Regions from separate parts of the Serratia sp. TSO36 genome, predicted to be linked through region 1. Evidence: predicted binding sites of a transcription regulator. Region 1 holds the regulator's gene; the other holds the start of a gene.
What was found. Region 1 encodes PhoB, which activates phosphate uptake and scavenging genes when phosphate is short. Its sites were predicted from a motif close to CTGTCATAAAACTGNCNNAT; they were not measured.
Positions count from the first base shown of each region.

Region 1 (4,818 bases):
GCTGCTGCTGCGTTTGCAGAGCGGCGAGCGCGTCTTTTGCCTGCTGTACCGCCTGCGCCGCCTGTTCATGCTGCTGCAGCGCGTGTTGCCCGCGCCGCTCTTCATCGTCGCAGCCGCTCAGCCAGGCGCTGAGTTGGTCGCCCTCCGCCAGCGTAAAGTCGAATGCCAGCGGCGCGCTGAGCTGCTGCCACTGCTGCTGTTGGGCAGCCAACAGCTGCTCATCCTGCGCGATAGCCTGCTGTTGGCGTTGCAATTGCTGTTGCAGGTTGTCGTAACGGGCTCGCAGCTCGACGCCTTGTTTTTGCAATGCTTCGGTCTGGACTTTCATTTGCTCCAGACGTTGCGCAGTTTCTGACAGTTTTACCTCTTGGTATTGTTCTACCGCCGGGTGATCGCATGAGCCGCACAGCGGGCAGGGGGCGCCGGGTTGCAAACGGGCGCGCTCGGCTTCCAGGCCCACGATCCGTTGTTCCAGCGCATAGGTTTTTTCAACATCGGCCTGGTGGGCTTTCTGCTGCTTAAATTGCTGACGGACGAGTTCTAACTGTGGCTCCAACTGGGTCAGTTCATTTTGACCGATGTTTAGCTCTTGCCGCTGCTGTTCCAGCCGTTTAACAACTTGTTGCGATAAAGAGGCGAGAGTAAATAACTGCTGGCGCGTCGGGCGCAGATCCGCCAGGGCGCTCAGGCGCTGGCGCAGCGGGGCCAGCGGCGTTTGCGCCGCCAGCGCCTGCTGCTGTTGCTGCTGAACGGCCAGCGCTTCGGTCAGCGCGTTCAACCGCTGCTGATGCTGTGCGGCCTGCGCCGTCAGCTGGCTGCGCTCGGCGGTGAGCTGCTCCAGCGTGGTTTGCTGTTTGGCACACTGCTGCGCGGCGGCATCGCCGGCCTGTCGCCGCTCGGCCTGCGTCGACTGCAGTTGGGCTATCTGATGGTCGAGCGGGGCGACCTGGTCATCGATCAGCTGTTGCTGCTGCCGCATATGCTCGGCATGGGCTTGCTGCGCCAGACGGGCCTTTTCCACCGCCTGCTGCAGCGGCGCCAGCTGCGCCGAGTGTTGTTCCTGTTGCTGCGTCAGCTGGGCTGCCTGCTGTTGTATCGTCTGCAGCTCGGCGCGGCAGCGATCGCGTTCGCCGCGCAGCGGCCGCAATTTCTCGGCCGGTTCGCTGAGCGCCAGCCGCTGCAGCTGCGGGGCGGCCTCGGCCTGCTCGCGCTGGGCGGTTTCCAGCCGCCGTTGACCCTCGTTTTGCTGTTGCTGGAGGCGTTGCCATTGCTGCAGCCAGCTCAGCGCCTGTTGCTGTTGCTGGGTTTGCATGCCGAGGGCGCTTTCCTGCGCGCTTAGCGCCGTCAGCTGTTCAGTCAGGGAGTGGCGCTGTTCATCGTTCAGCAGCTCGATGCCGCTGGCGCGCTGGTGCAACCCATCCAGGTCGGTTTTGGCCTGCTTGTGCGATTCGAACACCTGTTCGGACAGCCGTCCGTAGATTTCGGTGCCGGTCAGCTCTTCCAGCAGCTCAGCGCGATCGTTGGCGTCGGCGTTGAGGAACGCGGCGAACTGCCCCTGAGACAGCATCATCGATTTGGTGAAGCGGCCGAAGTCCAGCCCGGTGATGGCGGCGGTGATCTCCAGCTTGTCGCGCACCTTGTCCGCCAGGATCTTGCCGTCCTCGCGGCGCGCCAGTTCCACCTTCGGCGCCTGCAGGTTGCCGTCCGGCGCGTTTTTGGCGCGGCGCTGGCTCCAGAAGGCGCGATAGCCGACGCCCTTGACCTCGAATTCGACCTCCGCCAGCGATTCGGCGGTGTGGCGGGTCATCAGTTCATTCTGGCTCGGCGTGACGTTGAGACGCGGCGTCTGGTGGTACAGCGCCAGGCAGATGGCGTCCAGCAGGGTGGTTTTGCCCGCGCCGGTCGGGCCGGTAATGGCAAACAGGCCGTTGCTGGCGAACGGCTCGGCGGTGAAGTCAATTTTCCACTCGCCCTGCAGCGAGTTGAGGTTTTTTAACCGCAGGCTGAGGATCTTCATGGATTGGTCTCCTCAGGATTGTGCTGCACCGCCTCGACCACCTGGCGGAACAGTTGGTGCATCCGCCGTTGGCGCGCTTCTGGCATGTCGGCCTCCTGCGCCAGGCGCCGTTCGAACACCTCGTTGACGCTCAGTTCGTTGAGCGTTTCCTTATCCTGCTGCGCGATCGCCTGGCGGCGCTGCTCTTTGCTGCGCCGCAGCAGCACCACTTCCACCGGCAGCTCATCCGCCATCAGCTGGATGCGGCGCTGGATATCGCTGAGGTAGTCCTGCGTCGCCACTTCGATATCCAGCCACACCGGCAGCTCGCCGGCATAGTCGGCAAATTGCTGCAGCTGCCGTTCGATCTCGGCCAGATCGCCTTTGATCAGCTGCATGGGCTGGAACTGCGGGATCGTTAACGCTTCTACCTGCTGCAGGGCGCCGTCGGCGAAATCGACCAGGAAGACGCTTTTGGCTTTGCCCAGTTCATCGAAGCTGAGCGGAATCGGTGAGCCGCTATAGCGAATATGATCTGATTTGGCGACGTTCTGCGCGCGGTGAATGTGGCCCAGCGCGATATAGTCGGCGGGCGGGAAGGCCTGCGCCGGGAAGGCGTCGAGGGTGCCGATATAGATGTCGCGCACCGAGTCGGAGGTGGTGACGCCGACGGTGGTCAGGTGGCCGGTGGCGACGATCGGCAGCGGCAGGCCCAGCCGATCGCGGCGTTCGCAGGCCGCCTGATACAGCGCCTGGTAATGTTCGGCGATGGCTTCCTGCAGCGCCTGCTGTTTTTGCGCGCCGGATTCGCCGGCGCGGCTGGTGAGCAGATCGCGCGGCCGCAGAAAAGGAATGGCGCACAGCACCGCGCCCGGCTGGCCGTCGCGCCGGTTCAGCACCACAATCTGCTGTTCGGGGGCGCTTTGCGCGCTCGCGATCACCGTGGTGTTCAGGCAGGAGAGCAGCTCACGCGATTCGTTCAGCGTCGCCACCGAGTCGTGGTTGCCGCCCAGCACCACCAGCTGACAGCCGGTGCGCTGCAGCTCCACCACGAAGCGGTTGTACAGCTCGCGGGCGTAGCTGGGCGGCGAGCCGGTATCGAACAGATCCCCGGCGACGATCAGCGCATCCACCTGCTGCTGCTCAATCTGCTCGATCAGCCAGTTCAGAAAAGCCTGGTGCTCGGCGGCGCGGCTTTTGGTGAAAAAGTACTGGCCAAGGTGCCAGTCAGAGGTGTGGATCAGGCGCATGACATTCCCGGATGCAAAGGTAATGGCGATGATTATAAAGGCCGCGGCGGCGGCTGTCCCGGCGCAATGATGATGACAACCGGATGATTTTTCTTTGCGGCGGGAAATAATCGCTATGCTTACTGCCTATAACAGCCGCTTTTTTTCATAAAAGTGTCACAAAACTGACGCATAATGGCGCCCGCAAAGTCGCTAACACATTGGCAGGATTGACGATGGCAAGACGCATACTGGTGGTGGAAGACGAAGCGCCGATCCGTGAGATGGTGTGCTTTGTGTTGGAACAGAATGGTTACCAACCGTTGGAAGCCGAGGATTATGACAGCGCCGTGACGCGCCTGTCTGAGCCGTTCCCTGATTTGGTGTTGCTCGACTGGATGTTGCCCGGCGGTTCCGGCATTCAGTTTATCAAACATATGAAGCGCGAAGCGCTGACCCGCGATATCCCGGTGATGATGCTGACCGCGCGCGGCGAAGAAGAAGACCGGGTGCGCGGCCTGGAAGTGGGGGCGGATGATTACATCACCAAGCCGTTCTCGCCCAAGGAGCTGGTGGCGCGCATCAAAGCGGTCATGCGCCGCATTTCACCGATGGCGGTGGAAGAAGTGATTGAAATGCAAGGGCTGAGCCTGGATCCGTCCTCCCACCGCGTGATGGCGAACGATCAGGCGCTGGATATGGGGCCGACCGAGTTCAAGCTGCTGCACTTCTTTATGACCCACCCGGAGCGGGTTTATAGCCGTGAGCAGTTGCTTAATCACGTCTGGGGCACTAACGTTTATGTGGAAGACCGTACCGTTGACGTGCATATCCGTCGGCTCCGCAAGGCGTTAGAAACCAGTGGGCATGATAAAATGGTTCAAACCGTTCGGGGCACCGGCTACCGGTTCTCAACGCGCTACTGATCGCGCTGCGCTGGAGAATATGCCGTGTTAGAACGTCTGTCGTGGAAGAGGCTGGCTCTGGAGCTGGCTCTTTTCTGTTTGCCCGCCTTACTGCTGGGGCTGATTTTCGGTTATCTGCCCTGGTTCCTGCTGGCCTCCGCGCTGGCCGCGCTGGTGTGGAATTTCTACAACCAGCTCAAACTCTCCCATTGGCTGTGGATCGACCGCAGCATGACGCCGCCGCCCGGCCGCTGGAGTTGGGAGCCGTTGTTCTATGGCCTGTATCAGATGCAGCAGCGCAATCGCCGCCGCCGGCGCGAGCTGGCGCTGTTGATCAAGCGCTTTCGCAGCGGGGCCGAATCGCTGCCTGATGCGGTGGTGATGACCACCGTCGAAGGCAACATCTTCTGGTGCAACGGGCTGGCGCAGCATCTGCTCGGCTTCCGCTGGCCGGAAGACAACGGCCAGCACATCCTCAACCTGCTGCGTTATCCGGAATTCAGCCACTATCTGCAACAGCAGGAGTTCTCGCGCCCGCTGACGCTGCAGCTGAACAACGAACACTACGTCGAATTCCGCGTGATGCCCTACTCCGAAGGGCAGTTGCTGATGGTGGCGCGCGACGTCACCCAGATGCGCCAGCTGGAGGGGGCGCGGCGCAACTTCTTCGCCAACGTCAGCCATGAGC
Region 1 is NZ_JBJZOU010000009.1:5,367-10,184, forward strand. It holds gene sbcC (exonuclease subunit SbcC) at 1-2,017, opposite strand, end outside; gene sbcD (exonuclease subunit SbcD) at 2,014-3,246, opposite strand; gene phoB (phosphate response regulator transcription factor PhoB) at 3,462-4,151, shown strand; gene phoR (phosphate regulon sensor histidine kinase PhoR) at 4,176-4,818, shown strand, end outside.

Region 2 (4,818 bases), on a different contig from region 1:
TCCGGATGTCGGATAATCATAAAATAGCCTTCTAAATCGGCCTAGCCCCTTCACGCTGCTGAACGTTAACGCTCCTGCGCCGCCAACGCCTGGGCGCAGGCCCAGGCAGAGCTCCACGCCCACTGGAAGTTGTAGCCGCCCAACCACCCGGTCACGTCCACCACTTCGCCGATAAAATAGAGCCCCGGCGCCTTGTGGGCTTCCATCGTCTTGGAGGAAAGTTCGTTGGTGTCGACGCCGCCGAGCGTCACTTCCGCCGTGCGGTAACCTTCGGTGCCGTTCGGCTGCACGCGCCAGTTCTGCAACAGCTCCACCAGCGCCGCCTGCTGCGGCGCATTCAGCTGCTTCAGCGTGGCCTCCGGCAGTTGTCCCAGGGTTTGCAAGCACTCCACCAACCGCTTCGGCAATTGCAGCGCCAGGGTGTTTTTCAGGCTTTGGTTCGGGTGCTGGCGGCGTTGATCATCCAGGAAGGCCGCCAAATCCAGCTCAGGAAGTAAGTTAACGCTCACATACTCACCCGGTTGCCAGTAGCTGGACAGCTGCAGCACCGCCGGGCCGGACAAGCCGCGATGGGTAAACAGGATGCTTTCACGGAAGCTGACGCCGTTCTCGGCGGTGATCACCGCCGGCACCGAGACGCCGGACAGCGTCTGCACATGCTCCAGCAGCGGCTTATGCAGGGTAAAAGGCACCAGCCCGGCGCGCGTCGGCAGCACCCTGAGGCCGAACTGCTCCGCCAGCTTGTAACCGAACGGCGAAGCGCCCAGCCCCGGCATGGACAAACCGCCGCTGGCCACCACAAGTGAGCGAGCACTCACTTTTTCACCATTCAGCGCCAGCGAGTAACCATGTTCGGTTTTCTCCACGCCCAGCACTTCGCTGCGCAGGCGCATCGTCACCTGGCCCAGCTCGCACTCTTTGACCAGCAGATCCACCACCTGCTGCGCCGAGTCGTCGCAGAACAGCTGCCCCAGCGTTTTTTCATGGTAGGCGATGCCGTAGCGGTTGATCAGATCGATGAAGTCCCACTGGGTGTAGCGCGCCAGCGCCGACTTGCAAAAGTGCGGGTTGTTCGACAGGTAGGCCGCCGGTTCGGCGTACATGTTGGTAAAGTTGCAGCGCCCGCCGCCGGACATCAGGATCTTGCGGCCCGGTTTTTTGCCGTTGTCGAGCAGCAACACGCGGCAACCGAGTTGCCCCGCCTGCGCGGCGCAAAACATGCCGGCGGCGCCCGCCCCAATCACTACGACATCAAACTGTTCCACCTGAGCCTCACTTATCAAAACCACAATCGCGACAAAAGGGCGCCATATTACGCCGTTTCGCCGCCGGTCACCGCCAAATTCACGGCGGCAGATTGTAAAGCCCCGGCGCCGCCAACGCCATAGTAAGAAAATATTACAGAGGTCAGAGGAGAATAACGCATTGATATTCCATATTTTTGTTATAGGCGCGTCATCATTTCGTCATGTCCAAATCAAAAAAACGTCATATTTTCCTTTTCCCCGGCCCCGGTTGTCACTGATAATGCGCGGCGTTCATGTCCACAAACTGGCGTAACGCTTATGCTGCATTTGTTCGCTGGCCTGGATTTCCATACCGGCCTGATGTTAATTCTCGCATTGTTGTTCGTGTTGTTTTATGAAGCCATCAACGGTTTTCATGATACGGCCAATGCGGTCGCTACAGTTATTTATACCCGCGCCATGCGCTCGCAACTTGCGGTCGTGATGGCAGGTTTGTTCAACTTTCTTGGCGTAATGCTCGGCGGTTTGAGTGTTGCTTACGCCATCGTCCACTTGCTGCCTACCGATCTGTTGTTGAACGTCAGTTCAGCACACGGATTAGCCATGGTCTTCTCCATGCTGTTGGCGGCAATCATCTGGAACCTCGGCACCTGGTATTTCGGTCTGCCGGCCTCCAGTTCCCATACGCTGATAGGCGCAATCATCGGTGTCGGTTTAACCAACGCCCTGATGACCCACACTTCAGTGGTGGATGCGCTTAACGTCCCGAAAATGATTGGTATTTTCCTTTCTCTGCTGTTCTCGCCGCTGGTCGGCATGATGGTGGCGGGAGTGATGGTGTTCGCCTTGCGCCGCTATTGGAGTGGCACCAAGAAACGCCAGCGTATCCACATGACCCCTGCGGAACGTGAAAAGGTCGACGGCAAACGCAAGCCGCCGTTCTGGACCCGTATCGCGCTGATCCTGTCGGCGATTGGCGTCAGCTTCTCGCACGGCGCCAACGACGGCCAGAAAGGCATCGGCCTTATCATGCTGGTGCTGATCGGCGTTGCGCCGGCCGGCTTCGTGGTCAATATGAATGCAACCGGTTATGACATCACCCGTACGCGTGACGCCGTGACCCACCTGCAGCAATATTACCAGCAGCACGGCGACGCGCTGTCGCATGCGGTGTCGTTGACGCCGCTGGTGCCAAGCCCGGATGACGAAGCTGCGCCGAACAAGCCGGCCGAGTTCCACTGCGACAGTTCGCGCGCCATGCCGGCGATCGAGCTGGCTCAGGGCATGCTGACCAACCTGCAAAGCTACGATCAGCTGACGGTTGAGCAGCGCAGCCACCTGCGCCGCCTGCTGATGTGCGTGACCGACACGGCGGATAAAGTCGCCAAGCTGCCGGAAACCTCATCCGCCGACCAGCGCTTCCTGAAGAACCTGCGTCAGGATCTGCTGCAGACCGTCGAGTACGCGCCGATGTGGATCATCGTCGCCGTCGCGCTGGCGCTGTCGCTCGGCACCATGGTGGGCTGGAAACGCGTGGCCACCACCATCGGCGAGAAGATCGGCAAGAAAGGCATGACCTACGCCCAGGGCGTATCGGCCCAGATGACCGCGGCGCTGTCTATCGGCGTGGCGAGTTATACCGGCATGCCGGTCTCCACCACCCACGTCCTCTCTTCGGCGGTTGCCGGGACGATGATCGTGGACGGCGGCGGCGTGCAGAGCAAAACCGTGAAGAACATCCTGTTGGCCTGGTTACTGACCCTGCCAATCTCGATTCTGCTTTCCGGTGCGCTGTATTGGGTTGCGTTGAAGCTGATCTAAGCGATAAGCATCATGAGGAAGGCGGCCGCAGGGCCGCCTTTTTTTTGCCTGCATCAAGGGAAACAGGAAGGCATTAATACCAGATCATCAGCGCTATCAGGCTGATGACCACCAGGCCGCACAGGGCCGAGGTCAGCATGAACTGCCCGCGCACCCGTTCGCAGCGGCGAATAAACTCCGGATCGTGGTGCTCGACATAGCGTTGCGCAAAGATATAGCGCACCAGCCTCAGCTGCTTGCTGGGTTGCCCGTGGGCGGTGAAGAAACCGCCGCCATCGACGTATTGGTACAGCAGCGGATCGCAGCCGCGCAATACCACCAGCAATGCGCGCAGAGAAGAGTAATACCGCACCATGTTTACCACACACACCACACATAAGGCCCAAAACAGCGCGACGGTACTGATCATGATTACCCCCTCAAGGCGTTGTTATCCGCGGCCATCCGCCGGGTCCAACCGCCCTACCTCATTACCCGATACTCTGCTGGAGCTTACCGCTCTCATCCCCTTTTTTGCCTGCACGGGCCATGCCCATAACCCACCGCCTCCAGAGACGTTACCGCACCGCACAGAGAGATTTGCACGGCGTGATTCCACTCAGAGGGGAAATGGTGAGACCCATATTCATCATTGTAGGTTAATGAAACGCAAACTGGCCTGATCAGTGGATAAAATTTACCGCCACGCGCCGAAACGCCCCCGCCGGGGCGTTATAAGTGATAACCGTTCGTCTGCAATTAGTCGTTTTTCCTGGATAGTCTATCCCGCCCCACGCCGCTGATCTTTCCCCCCACGCTGGCTAGACTCAGGTTTCCGTTACGCTCATCCAAGGAAACTGTTATGGCAAACCATTCAATCAAGGGAAAAACCGTCCTGATCGCCGGCGGCGCCAAAAATCTCGGCGGGCTTATCGCGCGCGATTTGGCTGAACAAGGCGCCAAAGCGGTAGTGATCCACTACAACAGCGCCGCCTCCAAAGCCGAAGCGGATAAGACCGTCGCCGCCATCCAGGCCGCCGGGGCGCAAGGCGTCGCGCTGCAGGCCGATTTGACCACCGCGGGCGCGGTCGAGAAGCTGTTCGCCGATGCGGTCGCCGCCGTCGGCAAGCCGGATATCGCCATCAATACCGTCGGCAAAGTGCTGAAAAAGCCGATGGTCGACATCAGCGAGGCCGAGTACGACGAGATGACCGCGGTCAACGCCAAAACCGCGTTCTTCTTCCTGAAAGAGGCGGGCAAACACCTCAACGACAACGGTAAAATCTGCACGCTGGTCACCTCGCTGCTCGGCGCCTTCACGCCGTTCTATGCCGCTTACGCCGGCACCAAGGCGCCGGTGGAGCACTTCACCCGCGCCGCCGCCAAGGAGTTCGGCGAACGCGGTATCTCCGTGACGGCGGTCGGCCCCGGCCCGATGGACACCCCGTTCTTCTATCCGGCCGAAGGCGCCGATGCGGTGGCGTATCACCAAAGCGCGGCGGCGCTGTCGCCGTTCAGCAAAACCGGCCTCACCGATATCGAAGACGTGGTGCCGTTTATCCGCCACCTGGTCAGCGACGGCTGGTGGGTTACCGGCCAAACCATCCTGATCAACGGCGGCTATACTACCAAGTAACGCCGCATGGGGGGCGCGCGTCTGGCGTCCGCCCCCGCCAGGAGGCGCAGCGTAGAGGATATTGCAATGCACATGCTGATGGTCATTGGCGGAGGCGTGGTTCTCCTGGGATTGTTTGTGCTGTTCGGCTGGCTC
Region 2 is NZ_JBJZOU010000027.1:58,273-63,090, forward strand. It holds gene ACK3CV_RS23900 (BaiN/RdsA family NAD(P)/FAD-dependent oxidoreductase) at 66-1,265, opposite strand; gene pitA (inorganic phosphate transporter PitA) at 1,566-3,068, shown strand; gene uspB (universal stress protein UspB) at 3,142-3,477, opposite strand; gene ACK3CV_RS23915 (SDR family oxidoreductase) at 3,910-4,683, shown strand; gene ACK3CV_RS23920 (hypothetical protein) at 4,750-4,818, shown strand, end outside.
Region 2: a site for PhoB is predicted at 1,541-1,560, ahead of pitA (inorganic phosphate transporter PitA). Genes of this name have one in related genera too.